DNA from 2 places in the Kitasatospora purpeofusca genome. Region 2 is predicted to be linked to the other one. Evidence: riboswitches for the same ligand, from Rfam matches in the RefSeq annotation. Region 2 holds a riboswitch; the other holds the start of a gene.
What was found. Region 2 has a riboswitch for S-adenosylmethionine ahead of OG715_RS13480 (aminotransferase class V-fold PLP-dependent enzyme). Riboswitches for the same ligand answer to the same signal wherever they lie in the genome.
Positions count from the first base shown of each region.

Region 1: linked by a shared signal. The riboswitch ahead of thrC (threonine synthase) and the one ahead of OG715_RS13480 (aminotransferase class V-fold PLP-dependent enzyme) in region 2 are both predicted to bind S-adenosylmethionine.

Region 1 covers NZ_CP108561.1:4,577,028-4,584,100, forward strand. The annotation lists gene groL (chaperonin GroEL) at 1-1,273, opposite strand, end outside; gene OG715_RS20230 (cold-shock protein) at 1,680-1,883, opposite strand; gene OG715_RS20235 (MoaD/ThiS family protein) at 2,469-2,744, opposite strand; gene thrC (threonine synthase) at 2,795-4,102, opposite strand; SAM riboswitch class I at 4,121-4,252, opposite strand; gene OG715_RS20245 (glucosyl-3-phosphoglycerate synthase) at 4,428-5,438, shown strand; gene OG715_RS20250 (alpha,alpha-trehalose-phosphate synthase (UDP-forming)) at 5,486-6,964, shown strand; gene otsB (trehalose-phosphatase) at 6,939-7,073, opposite strand, start outside.
Region 2 covers NZ_CP108561.1:3,119,476-3,126,548, reverse strand. The annotation lists gene qcrA (cytochrome bc1 complex Rieske iron-sulfur subunit) at 1-348, opposite strand, end outside; gene qcrC (cytochrome bc1 complex diheme cytochrome c subunit) at 345-1,154, opposite strand; gene ctaE (aa3-type cytochrome oxidase subunit III) at 1,343-1,963, opposite strand; gene OG715_RS13490 (hypothetical protein) at 2,360-2,785, shown strand; gene trpD (anthranilate phosphoribosyltransferase) at 2,947-4,023, shown strand; SAM riboswitch class IV at 4,131-4,248, shown strand; gene OG715_RS13480 (aminotransferase class V-fold PLP-dependent enzyme) at 4,303-5,667, shown strand; gene OG715_RS13475 (Lrp/AsnC ligand binding domain-containing protein) at 5,721-6,002, opposite strand; gene OG715_RS13470 (rhomboid family intramembrane serine protease) at 5,999-6,850, opposite strand; gene OG715_RS13465 (hypothetical protein) at 7,052-7,073, shown strand, end outside.

The DNA.
Region 1 (7,073 bases), 1.5 Mb from region 2:
CGAAGGCGACCGAGGCCTGCAGCAGCGCGACGCCACCACCGGCGACGATGCCCTCCTCGACAGCGGCCTTGGCGTTGCGGACGGCGTCCTCGATGCGGTGCTTGCGCTCCTTGAGCTCCACCTCGGTGGCCGCGCCGGCCTTGATGACGGCCACGCCGCCGGCCAGCTTCGCGAGGCGCTCCTGGAGCTTCTCGCGGTCGTAGTCCGAGTCGCTGTTCTCGATCTCGGCACGGATCTGGTTGACCCGGCCCGCGACCTGCTCGCTGTCGCCGCCACCGTCGACGATGGTGGTCTCGTCCTTGGTGATGACCACCTTGCGGGCGCTGCCCAGCAGGTCGACGCCGGCGCTCTCCAGCTTCAGGCCGACCTCCTCGGAGATCACGGTGCCGCCGGTGAGGATGGCGATGTCCTGGAGCATGGCCTTGCGGCGGTCGCCGAAGCCCGGGGCCTTGACGGCGACGGACTTGAAGGTGCCGCGGATCTTGTTCACGACCAGGGTCGACAGGGCCTCGCCCTCGACGTCCTCGGCGATGATGACGAGCGGCTTGCCGCTCTGCATGACCTTCTCCAGCAGCGGCAGCAGGTCCTTGACCGAGCCGATCTTGGAGTTGGCGATCAGGATGTAGGGGTCCTCGAACGAGGTCTCCATACGCTCCAGGTCGGTGGCGAAGTAGGCCGAGATGTAGCCCTTGTCGAAGCGCATGCCCTCGGTGAGCTCGAGCTCCAGACCGAAGGTGTTGCTCTCCTCGACGGTGATGACGCCTTCCTTGCCGACCTTGTCCATGGCCTCGGCGATGAGCTCGCCGATCTGGGTGTCGGCGGCCGAGATGGAGGCGGTGGAGGCGATCTGCTCCTTGGTCTCCACATCCTTGGCCTGGGCCAGGAGCTGGTCGGAGACGGCGACGACGGCCTTCTCGATACCGCGCTTCAGGGCCATCGGGTTGGCGCCGGCGGCGACGTTGCGCAGACCCTCGCGGACGAGCGCCTGGGCCAGCACGGTGGCGGTGGTGGTGCCGTCACCCGCGACGTCGTCGGTCTTCTTGGCGACCTCCTTGACGAGCTCCGCGCCGATCTTCTCGTACGGGTCCTCGAGCTCGATCTCCTTGGCGATGGAGACACCGTCGTTGGTGATCGTGGGGGCGCCCCACTTCTTCTCCAGAACGACGTTGCGGCCCTTGGGGCCGAGCGTGACCTTCACTGCGTCGGCAAGCTGGTTCATGCCGCGCTCAAGGCCGCGGCGAGCTTCCTCATCAAAGGCGATGATCTTGGCCATCAGAAGTGGTCCTCCGGGACACGGTCGACTGCTCGGACCAAGGGGTGCCCGCGACGGACGGCCCTGGTGTGCGGGGGTCCATTCCCCTACCGCTCCCTGGGGCCTCACCGACCCGGTCCGCTGTCACTCTCAAGCTGTGAGTGCTAACGCCAATGATTAGCACTCCGGGTAGGTGAGTGCAAGCCCAATCGGGCAATCCGCGAGCCGCGCCGCCCGCCCCGCGCACCCCTCCGGGGCCGCCCCCGACCGCCTCCGACCGGCCCCGACCCGGCCCCGACCGCAGCGTCCCGGGCGCGGCGGCGGACATGACTGCGGGCCCGTACGACCGAGGTCGCACGGGCCCGCAGTGAGAATCAAGAGGTGCGCCAGCCGATGGGCCGAGCAGAGCTCCCGGGTGTCGGAAAGGTCAGACCGCCGCGCGGACCATGTCCGCCTGCGGACCCTTCTGCCCCTGAGAGATCTCGAACTCGACCCGCTGGCCCTCCTCAAGGGTGCGGTAGCCGTCCATCTGGATCGCGCTGTAGTGGACGAAGACGTCCGCACCACCGTCGACCGCGATGAAGCCGTAACCCTTCTCCGCGTTGAACCACTTGACGGTGCCCTGAGCCATTCCGAACTCCCCTAGTGCTGTGCTGGCCCTTCACGCGCCCGCAGGTCTGCGGGCCCGGGTCTGGTTGGAGGCCGGCCCGGGGAACCCCCCCTGGGCACAGCCGCGCACGCCACAATCCTCCCGATGACGCCGAACGGCATCCGGCGAACGGGCGATTGCGTCGACCGCGGCTGAATGTATCCGGATCGACGCCCTCTGCAACAGGGTCAATGGCGGGGAATTCACCCGCGGCAGCGCAGGACAGGACGGGCCCAATCGGGAGAAAGTCCTGCATTCTCCGCCGGACATAGCGGACGTATTACCAGAAATCCCCGCCAGAATTCTGACACCGGCCTGACATGTATCCAGGTCCCGGGTCCGTCCCGACTCTCGCCGGAGGGGAGCCGGCGGCGGTGGCGGTGCGGTGGATTCGTTCCCGGACCAGGGTGACGGGCGCGCCCTGTTCCCGGTCCAGCGACACTTTACTCCGCCCGGGACCGAAGATATTCCCGCCAAAATGCGCGCGGCCGTCCGCGGCACGGAATTCCGTGCCGCGGACGGCCGTCGACGACGCGCCCGCCCCGGGGGGAACGAACCGCCCGCGGATCACCCGCCGGCGACCGCCGGGATGATCGAAATGCTCGCGCCGTCCTTGATCTCCGTCTCCAGGCCCTCGGCGAACCGCACGTCGTCGTCGTTCACATAGACATTGACGAAACGGCGCAGCTTGCCGGTGTCGTCGAGGATCCGCGCGGCGATCCCGGCGTGGTTGCGCTCCAGGTCGGTGATCACCTCGCCCAGCGTGGCGCCCTCGGCGGGCACCTCGCTGACACCGCCGGTGTAGGTGCGCAGGATGGTCGGGATGCGGACGTTGGCGCTCATGGGGGTCTCCTCGTTACGGGCTGGGGCGTGTCGTTCGGATCGCGTCGGGATCAGGCGGAGGCCAGGCCGGCACCCCGGAAGGCGTCCAGGGTCGGCCGGATGACGGCGGTCATACCGGCCTCGGAGACGGCGTCGAGGGTCTTCAGCCCGTCACCGGTGTTGATGGCGACGGTCTCCTTCGACGGGTCCAGCTGGCCGGTCTCGACCAGCTTCCTGAGCACGCCGACGGTCACGCCGCCCGCGGTCTCCGCGAAGATGCCCTCGGTCCGGGCCAGCAGCCGGATCGCCGCCACGACCTCCTCGTCCGTGACGTCCTCCACCGCGCCGCCGGTGCGCCGGGCGATGTCCAGCACGTACGGGCCGTCGGCCGGGTTGCCGATCGCCAGCGACTTGGCGATGGTGTCCGGCTTGACCGGCCGGATCACGTCGTGGCCGGCCTTGTAGGCCGCCGAGACCGGCGAGCAGCCCTCCGCCTGGGCGCCGAAGATCCGGTACGGCCGGTCCTCGACCAGGCCCAGCTTGATCAGCTCCTGCAGACCCTTGTCGATCTTGGTGAGCTGGGAGCCCGAGGCGACCGGGATCACGATCTGCTCCGGCAGCCGCCAGCCGAGCTGCTCGCAGATCTCGTAGGCGAGCGTCTTGGAGCCCTCGCCGTAGTACGGCCGCAGATTGACGTTGACGAAGCCCCAGCCCTCGCCGGCCGGGTCACCGATCAGCTCGGAGCAGAAGCGGTTCACATCGTCGTAGTTGCCCTCGATGCCGACCAGCTCGCCGCCGTACACCCCGGCCATCACGACCTTGCCCTGCTCCAGGTCGTGCGGGATGAACACGCAGGACCGGAAGCCCGCCCGGGCCGCCGCCGCACCGACCGCGCCGGCCAGGTTGCCGGTCGACGAGCAGGACAGCGTGGTGTAGCCGAACACGCGGGCCGCCTCGATGGCGCAGGCCACCACGCGGTCCTTGAAGGAGTGGGTCGGGTTCCCGGAGTCGTCCTTGATGTGCAGCTGCCCGGTGAAGCCGAGCTCGCGGCCCAGGTTGTCCGCCTTCACCAGCGGGGTCCACCCCGGGTTGAGGTTCGGCTTGGTCGCCACGTCGGCCGGGACGGGCAGCAGCGGCACGTAGCGCCAGATCGACGCCGGACCGGCCTCGATCCGCTTGCGCAGCTCCTCGGCGCCCTCGCTGCCGAAGTCGTAGGAGATCTCCAGCGGACCGAAACACTCGAGACAGGCGAAGCTGGGACCGAGCGGGAACCGGGTGCCGCACTCGCGACAGGACAGCGCGGTGGCGGGGCCGAGGTCGACGGATGGGGGTCCCCCCGGCCGAAGGTTGGGGGAGGGTGCGGCGGTGTCGATAGCCATGATGGGCGGAGGCCTCTCTCCTCATCTTCCCCGTGACGCGGTCGCGCCCGGGACGGAATTGGCACCTGTCCCGCCGGGGCGTGAAGCCAGCCGTGCGAGAAGGTTGCCGGGACTTCAACGGGCCGTTCCCTCAGTCCCTCTGGATGAGCTCTGTGAAGTTGTGGGTTCTGCTCAGCGGTGACCCCGGCGTGCGAAGGTCCGATCGCTGTACGAAGACTGTATCCGAAGGCGTCGGCCCCGAACCCGACCGTCCGCCACGCGAGATGACCCGTCCCAACCTCCCCCGGCCCTCGGCCGGGGACCCCCATCCGTCGAGGAGAGCACCGTGCCCGCCGAACCGACCTCCGCGCTCCTCCCCGAGACCGCGTCCTGGCTGCGCCGGCGCTCGTGGACCGCGGCCGACCGACCGGTTCACACCCTCCCGGCCGCCAAGCGCGCCCTCGGTCCGGCGGGCACCGTCAGCGTCGTCCTGCCCGCCCTGGACGAGGAGGCCACCGTCGGCGAGATCGTCCGGGTCATCCGGCGGGAGCTGATGGAACGACTACCGCTGGTGGACGAGCTGGTCGTGGTCGACTCCGGCTCCGTCGACGCCACCGCCGAGGTCGCCGCCGGGGCCGGGGCCACCGTCGTCCACCGGGACGCCATCCTGCCCCGACTGCCCGCCGCCCCCGGCAAGGGCGAGGTGCTGTGGCGTTCGCTGCTGGTCACCCGCGGCGAGATCGTCTGCTTCGTGGACGCCGACCTGCGCGAGTTCGACCCGGCCCTGGTCTCCGGCATCATCGGCCCGCTGCTCACCGATCCGGACCTCCAGCTGGTCAAGGCGATGTACGACCGGCCGCTGGAGACCGACGGCGCGGTGGTGCCGGCCGGCGGCGGCCGGGTCACCGAACTGGTCGCCCGTCCGCTGCTCAATCTGCACTGGCCGGAACTCGCCGGTTTCGTCCAACCGCTCGGCGGCGAGTACGCGGCCCGCCGCTCACTGCTCGAACGGCTGCCCTTCCCCACCGGCTACGGCGTCGAGCTCGGCCTGCTCGTCGACGCCCTGGAGACGGCCGGACTGGACGCGCTCGCCCAGGTGGACGTCGGCATCCGCCACCACCGGCACCAGGACGCCCAGGCACTCGGCCGGATGGCGGCCACCATCTACCGCACCGCGCTGGAGCGACTGGACCGCACCCACCGGCTGAAGGCCTCCGCCGACCTGGTCCGCCCGCTGCTCACCCAGTTCACCCGCGACCCGCTGACCCGCGCCTTCGCCGCCCACACCCACCCGGTCACCGCGACCGAGCGGCCGCCGATGCACACCGTGCCCGAGTACGCCACCCGACACCGATGACCCGTCCCGCGGGTTTGCCGCCCCGGACCCCCGGCAACGAACCAACCATGGGTGATCTCACGACCGAGCGTTCGAATCCGACCGGCGCCGCCCCCGTGCTGGTGGCGTCCAACCGGGGGCCGGTGTCCTTCGGCACCGCGGACGACGGCACACTGACCCTCCGCAGAGGCGGCGGCGGACTGGTCTCCGGGCTGTCCGCGATCGACGACCCGGACGCCGTCTGGGTCTGCGCCGCCCTCTCCGACGCCGACCGCCGGGCCGCCCGCGAGGCCCCGGACGGCCGGCTCGACCGGGCCGGCCACGACGTCGGCGGCCAGGCCGTCCGGATGCTCGGCATCGACCCGGAGACCTTCGCCCGCGCCTACAACGGCATCGCCAACTCGACCCTCTGGTTCGTCCACCACCTGCTCTGGAACACCCCGACCGCCCCGGTCTTCGACGCCGGCTTCCGCACCGAGTGGGCGGCCTACACCGCGTACAACACGGCCTTCGCCGAGGCCCTCGCCGCCGAGGCCGCCCCCGGGGCCGCCGTCCTGGTGCAGGACTACCACCTCTCGCTGGTCCCGGAGCTGCTCCGCGCCGCCCGCCCCGACCTGCGGATCGGCCACTTCTCGCACACCCCCTGGGCGCCGCCCGAGTACCTGCGGCTGCTGCCCGACGACATCGCCGAGGCCGTCCTCACCGGCATCCTCGGCGCCGACCGGGCGGGCTTCCTGACCCGCCGCTGGGCGCTCGCCTTCGCCGACTGCTGCGAGCGCTACCTCGGCGCGGACGTCGACCGCGAGGCGCTCACCGTGACGCACGGCGGCCGCACCACCGCCCTCGGCGTCCACGGCCTCGGCGCCGACGCCGACTTCCTGCGCGAGCGGGCCCACCGGCCGGACGTCGACGAGCGGCTCGCCACCCTGCGCGCGACCGTCGGCGACCGCCGCACCGTCGTCCGGGTCGACCGCACCGAGCTGAGCAAGAACATCGTCCGCGGCTTCCTGGCCTACCGGCACCTGCTGCGCACCCGCCCGGAGTGGCACGACCGGGTGGTCCACATCGCCTTCGCCTACCCGTCCCGCACCGACCTCGCCGAGTACCGGGCCTACACCGACCAGGTGCGGGCGCTCGCAGCCGAGATCGAGGCGGAGTTCGGCACCCCCGACTGGCGGCCGCTGGTCCTCCACGTCGACGACGACTTCCCGCGCTCGCTGGCCGCCTACCGGCTGGCCGACGTGGCCCTGGTCAACCCGATCCGGGACGGCATGAACCTCGTCGCCAAGGAGGTCCCGGTGGTCTCCGACCAGGGGTGCGCGCTCGTGCTCTCCCGGGAGGCCGGCGCGCACGCCGAGCTCGGCCAGGACGCGCTGAGCGTCAACCCCTACGACATCGTTGCCACCGCCGAGGCGCTGCACGCCGGGCTCACCATGCCGGCCGACGAACGGGCCGACCGCACCAAGCGGCTGGCCGCCGCGGCGACGGCACTGCCGCCGCAGCAGTGGTTCCTGGACCAGCTCAACGCCCTGCGGCCGGGCGGCTGAGCTCCTCCCCCAGCGCGACCAGCAGTTCCACCACGCCGGCCGGGCCCGGGACCACCAGGTCCGCCCGGTCGGCGAGTTCGCGCACCGGCGCGTCCCCCACCGCGCCGCT
Region 2 (7,073 bases):
CCAGTGGACCGCGCCCGCGCCGATGAGGAACAGCGCCAGGCCGAGGGTCATGCCGAGCGCGAAGTTCAGCGCGCTGACGTGGCCCAGCGGCCAGATGTAGACGATCTTGTCCGGGTCGATGGCCACGTACGAGGCGATGAAGCCGATCGTGGCGAGCATCGAGACGACGAACATCAGCGACACCTGGCGCTCGGCCCGCTTGGCGGCCCGCTCGTCGATGTCGGTGCGACGCGGCTCGTGGGCCGGCAGGCCCGGGTCGGCGAACGCGTCGCCGTGGGCGGCCACCTCGTGGTGCCCGGCGGAGCCGTGGGACTCCGGGAGCTTCTCTTCTGACATGTCGTGGCTCATGACTTCTTGGCCTTGGTGGTGTGGGCGGCGACCCAGATCGCGACCGCGATGAGCGCTCCGAGACCGAAGATCCAGCCGAACAGGCCCTCGGTCACCGGACCGAGGCTGCCGAGCGTGAGACCGCCGGGGTTGGGCTCATCGTTGGTGGTGTGGCGGACGAAGGCCACGATCTGCTTCTTCTGCTCCTCGGGCATGGTGCTGTCCGGGAACGACGGCATGTTCTGCGGGCCGGTCTGCATGGCCTCGTAGATGTGCTTGGCGTCCACGCCCTCCAGCGACGGGGCGTACTTGCCCTGGGTCAGGGCACCGCCCTGGCCGGCGAAGTTGTGGCACTGGGCGCAGTTGGTGCGGAACAGCTCGCCGCCCTTGGACAGGTCGTCCGGGTTGGTCGAGGTGTACTGCTCCTCGGTCGGCGTGACCGGACCGGGGCCGAGCGAGGCGACGAAGGCGGAGAGCTGGTCGATCTGCGCCTGCGAGTAGATGTTCGGCTTGCTCGGCACCTGGGCGCCGGGCTGCTGGGCCGGCATGCGGCCGGTGCCCACCTGGAAGTCGACCGCGGCGGAGCCGACGCCGACCAGGCTCGGGCCGTCGCTGCTGCCCTGCCCGTTCAGGCCGTGGCAGGAGGAGCAGCCCACGGCGAAGAGCTTCTTGCCCTCATCGATCGCGAGCGACTGCGCCGCCACGTCGGCCTGCGCCTTGCCGGCGGGCGCGAACGCGGCGTACAGCCCCCCGGTTGCCGCCAGGGCGAGAAGTAGGACGACCAGCGCCGCCAGTGGGTGGCGCCGTCGTGCGGAGAGCTTTTTCACGGAATAACCCCGGTGTCAGGATCTGGTCGACTGGTGGTTGCACCCGGCGGCCGGTCTGGCCGGCACGAGGCTGCCTTCTCTAGGGCTGCGCGCGCGGTCGGTCGGTGGGAGCGTCGCCACCGGCGAAATCGGGCCGTCGCCGGTGAGGGCGGGACCCGAGGCCGGTGGCCAGCGACCTGATCAGCTGGTTACTTGATCAGGTAGATGGTCGCGAACAGGGCGATCCACACGACATCGACGAAGTGCCAGTAGTACGACACCACGATGGCGGCGGTGGCCTGCTCGTGCGTGAAGCGCTTGGCTGCGTACGTCCGTCCGAGGACCAGCAGGAAGGCGATCAGACCACCCGTCACGTGCAGACCGTGGAAGCCGGTGGTCAGGTAGAACACCGTGCCGTACGGGTCGGAGGACAGCGACAGGCCGTCCTTCTTGACCAGCTCGGTGTACTCGAAGATCTGGCCGCCGATGAAGATCGCGCCCATCACGAAGGTGATGACGAACCACGAGCGGAGCTTCTTCACGTCCCCGCGCTCGGCGGCGAAGACGCCGAGCTGGCAGGTGAGCGAGGAGAGCACCAGGATCGTGGTGTTGACCGAGGAGAAGGGCACGTTGAGGGCGTGCGCCTTCTCGGTCCAGAACTCCGGCCCCTTGACGGAGCGGAGCGTGAAGTACATCGCGAAGAGGGCCGCGAAGAACATCAACTCGGAACTGAGCCAGACGATCGTTCCGACGCTGACCATGTTCGGCCGGTTGACCGATCCGTGCGCGTGCCCGGTTTCTACTGCTGTTGCTGTCGCCACGACGGACATTATGTCGGTCCCTTATTCCGTCTTCACGTCGGGGGGTCACCCTCGGAGTGTCCGGTGCGTGCGGTATGCCCCCCTGGGGCCCGACGGGGCGTCCGTACTGCCCCTGAGCAGCGGCGTGTCCCTTTTCTGACGGTTGCTCGAAGGGCCCGTCCGGGCCCTGTCCGGCGTGTCGTGACGGGCTTCCGGGGGTCGCCGGGGGTAAGGGGAAGTTCCACTCGTCCGCCGTACGGGTGGACCGTGCGGGCGGGGGTGACGCGCCGTGCTCCGCCCGGACCAGTGGCGGGCGCGGCGCCGTCGGGAAGAGATCGCGCGGGAGGGGCTCGGCGGGCGGTGATCGGGAGTAGCATCCGGGGAGAGGCGAACGTGGTCCGGATCACACGTGAGGGAGCAGGGCCCATGGCGTACACGACCGACGAGACGCTGACCGTTCTCGTCTACAGCCACGACCGAACCACCCGTGAGCAGGTGCTGACCGCTCTCGGGCGGCGGCCCGCGGAGGACCTCCCGGAGCTGGCCTACCTGGAGTGCGCGACCACCCCCGCGGTGCTCAAGGCGCTGGAGAAGGGTGGTGTCGACCTCTGCGTCCTGGACGGTGAGGCGGTGCCGGCCGGCGGGCTCGGGCTCGCGCGGCAGCTGAAGGACGAGATCTACGGTTGCCCGCCGGTGCTGGTGCTGATCGGCCGGCCGCAGGACTCCTGGCTGGCCGCCTGGAGCCGGGCCGACGCGGCGATCTCCCAGCCGGTGGACCCGGTGGCGCTGGCGGAGGCCGCCGCCACGCTGCTGCGGGCCAGGCTGGCCAAGCGGGCGCCCGCCACCCGTTAGGGTCCACCGCGCCCGTCGCGTCCACCCCTCGTCCCACCCGGCGTCTCACTACAAGAGAAGAAGGGTGAACGGCGGAGCCCCGGCGGCCCGCCGCTCGATAGGCTGACTCCGTCCCTACGTCCTTCCCCGGTGAGCCGGGGCAGCGAGAGCTGGAGTCAGCCATGGTGAACGTGCAGCCTGCGAACGGTGGTAGCGACCCCGCGCAGGTGGTCCGCTCCTGGCCGGACATCCTGTCGGCGCTGCTGAGGGGAGAGGACCTCGACCGCTCGGCCACCGCGTGGGCGATGGACCGGATCATGAGCGGCGAGGCCTCCCCGGTGCAGGTGGCCGGGTTCATGGTGGCGCTGCGGGCCAAGGGCGAGACGGTCGACGAGATCTCCGGACTGGTCGACTCGATGTACGCGCACGCCGAGCCGCTGGACATCCCCGGCCCGGCGGTGGACATCGTCGGCACCGGCGGCGACCGGGCCAAGACCGTCAACATCTCCACCATGTCGGCGATCGTCGCCGCCGCGGCCGGGGCCAAGGTGGTCAAGCACGGCAACCGGGCCGCCTCCTCGTCCAGCGGCTCCTCGGACGTGCTGGAGAAGCTGGGCATCAGCCTGGACCTCCGGCCGCGCCGGGTCGCCGAGATCGCCGAGGAGGTCGGCCTCACCTTCTGCTTCGCCGCGACCTTCCACCCGTCGATGCGGCACGCCGCGCCGGCCCGGCGCGACCTCGGGGTGCCCACCGCGTTCAACATCCTGGGGCCGCTGACCAACCCGGCCCGGGTGACGGCGCACGCGATCGGCTGCTTCGACACCCGTCTGGCGGCACTGATCGCCGGGGTGCTCGCCCAGCGCGGTGCCACCGCGCTGGTCTTCCGGGGCGACGACGGGCTGGACGAGCTGACGATCACCACTACCTCGCGGGTGTGGGTGGTCCGCGACGGCGCCGTCACCGAGACCGCCTTCGACCCGCGCGAGGTCGGCATCGAGCCGGTCGGCATCGAGGCGCTGCGCGGCGCGGACCCGGCGTACAACGCCGAGGTCGCGCGCCGGGTGCTCGCCGGGGAGCACGGGCCGGTCCGGGACGCGGTGCTGCTGAACTCGGCGGCCGCGCTGGTGGCGCTGGACCTCACCGACGCGCCGCTCGCCGAGCAGCTGGCCGCGGCCATGCGGCGTACCGCGGTGGCCGTCGACTCGGGAGCCGCGCGGGACCTGCTGAAGCACTGGTCGGAGGCCACCACCCGGGTGTGACACGGCGGTCGGGGCCCATCGGGAATCCTCCCGGTGGGCCCCGACGCTTGTCCGGGATGTGGACCCTTGTTTGACCGGGGGGCGGACCGGATCTACAGTCTTGGCCAGGTCATGAGTGACAGCGACAAGCCCCAGCTTGCTGTCCGGCAACCCTCCTTCCGTGGCGGGGTGCCCTGGGTGAGGACCGGGCCGTGCGGCGAGCCGTCCGCGTGGCAAGCGCGGACACCCGGATCACTACGCACTCCCGGGGTCCCTGACCCGTAGACGGAGTGCATCCCCATGTCTGTTGCGACCGACCTCCTCGCCCCCCTCCCCGTTCTCGGCCACGACGTCGAGGTCCCGCTCGCCAACGGTGACAAGGTCGCCTACGCGGCGCTCGACTACGCCGCCAGCGCCCCGGCGCTCCAGCGGGTCTGGGACGAGGTCGCCGCCTACGCGCCCTACTACGGCAGCGTGCACCGCGGCGCCGGGTACCTGTCCCAGCTCTCCACCGACCTGTTCGAGCAGAGCCGCCGCACCGTCGCCGAGTTCCTGGACCTGCGCGAGGGCGACCAGGTGGTCTTCACCCGCGCCACCACCGACTCGCTCAACCTGCTGGCCGGCGCCGTCCCGGCCGGGACCCAGGTGTTCGCCTTCGAGACCGAGCACCACGCCTCGCTGCTGCCCTGGGCGCACGCCGGTCTGACCGTCACCTGTCTGCGCGCCCCCCGCTCGCACGCCGAGGCGGTCGCCGCCTTCGACGCCGCGCTCGCCGAGGCGCCCGAGGGCCCGAAGCTGCTCTGCGTCACCGGCGCCTCCAACGTCACCGGCGAGCTCTGGCCGGTCGCCGAGCTGACCCGGACCGCCCACCGGTACGGCGCCCGGGTGGTGCTGGACGCCGCGCAGCTGGCCCCGCACCACCGGGTCTCGGTGCGCGAGCTGGGGGTCGACTGGATCGCCTTCTCCGGCCACAAGCTGTACGCGCCGTTCGGCGCCGGGGTGCTGGCCGGCCGGGCCGACTGGCTGGACGAGGCCGAGCCGTACCTGGCCGGCGGCGGCGCCACCCGCACGGTGGCCCGGGAGACCGACGGCTCGGTGGCCGTCCAGTGGCACACCGGCCCGGCCCGGCACGAGGCCGGCTCCCCGAACGTCATCGGCGTGTACGCGATCGCGGCGGCCTGCCGGGCGCTGACCGAGGCCGGGTTCGACGCGCTGGAGGCGCGCGAGCGGGCGCTGGTGGCCCGGCTGAAGGCCGGTCTGGCGGAGGTCCCCGAGGTCAGGGTGCTGAACCTGTTCGGTGCCGACGCCGACCGGGTGGGCGTGCTGTCCTTCGTCGTCCGCGGCTGGAACAGCTCGCACTTCTCGGCCGCGCTGTCCGCCGAGTACGGCATCGGCGTGCGGGACGGCCTGTTCTGCGCCCACCCGCTGGTGCGCACCCTGCTCGGCGACGAGGAGGCCGCGCCCTCGGAGTGCGGCGCGCCGGAGGCCTCGCTGCCGGGCGAGCGCAGCCTGAACGCGATCCGGGTGAGCTTCGGCGCCGGCACCCCGGACGAGCACGTGGACCGGTTCCTGACCGCCGTCCGCGAGCTGGTCACGGACGGCGCGGCGTGGAGCTACCGGAACGAGGGCGGCCGCTGCGTCGCCGACACCCGCCGGGAGGGCTGAGGCCCCGTCGGTCCCGGCCGGCCGCGCCTGCGCCCGGCCGGGCCTCCGCCCGGCTACTCCTCCAGGCCGATCGCGAAGGCGGCCTCCAGGTCGTGCTGGGAGTAGGTGCGGAAGGCGATCTGGGTCTCGGTGTGCGCCACGCCCGGGACCTTGTTCAGCCGACCGGGGATCACCTCGGCGAGGTCGTCGTGCCGGCGCACCCGCACCATCGCGACCAGGTCGTAGCCGCCGGTCACCGAGTAGACCTCGCTGACGCCCTCGATGGCGGCGATCGCCTCGGCGATCTCCGGGATGCGGTCGACGCTGGTCTTGATCAGGACGATGGCGGTGATCACGGTGGCGTACTCCTTTGTGAGGTGCCGCCAGGGTAGCGGGCGTCGGTCGCACCGTCGCGTGGGTGGGTGCGGCGGGGTCGGCGGGGTCTGCGCTCGGCCAGGGTGCAGGCGTAGAGGAAGCCCGCCCCGAAGCCGATCACGTGCACCAGGTACGCCACCCCCGGTCCGGCGGAGTGCACCGACCACCACTGGAGCGCGAACCAGAGGCCCAGCACCAGCCAGGCCGGGAACCGCAGCGGCAGGAAGAGCAGCAGCGGCACGAGCGTGGTGACCCGGGCGTGCGGGTGGAAGCGAAGGTAGGAGCCGAGCACGGCGGAGATCGCGCCCGAGGCGCCGATCAGCACCCGGGTCGAGTCCGCCGAGCGCGCCTCGGCCAGGGCGAAGCCGTAGGTGGTCAGCGCGCCGGCCGCCAGATAGAAGAGGAGGAACCGGGGGCGGCCGAGCCGGCGCTCGACGGCGGGGCCGAAGACGTACAGGAAGAGCAGGTTGCCGAGCAGGTGCAGCCAGCCGGCGTGCAGGAAGAGCGCGCTGAGCACGGACAGCGCCGGGTGCTTGCCCGGGGTGGCCGAGGCCGGGCAGCCGGGTACCGGGTCCGGGGCCTCGGCCAGTTGGTCCGAGGTCAGCGGGTGACCGGTCAGGAGCTCGGCGGGGACGGCCCCCCAGCGCTGCTCGTAGCGCTGCTCGGCGCAGACCCGGGCCTGGTCCCGGCCGTAGAGCGGGTTGAGCCCCGCGGCCGGTCCGAGCAGGAAGACCGCGGTGTTCAGCGCGATCAGCGCGTAGCAGACGGCCGGAGCGGCGGCGGCCGGTCGGCCGCGGTGCGCGCCGGGGTGGGGGACCGGGATCGCCATGGGCTCCAGCATCCCCCCGCTGCCGGGCGGGCACCGCGCGGTTACGGCAGGTGGGCTACCGCCCGGGAGTGCTCGGCCGGTGGCCGGGAAGGTTGCCCCAGGCAATAGGCTTGGGGCGGGCATTCCCGCCTCCCGCCGCCGACGCCGGGGCTCCGGGGGGAGCGCCCGAGCCCGTTCCGGGACCACCCGAGAGGACCCCCGATGACCGTCCCCGCCCTGACCG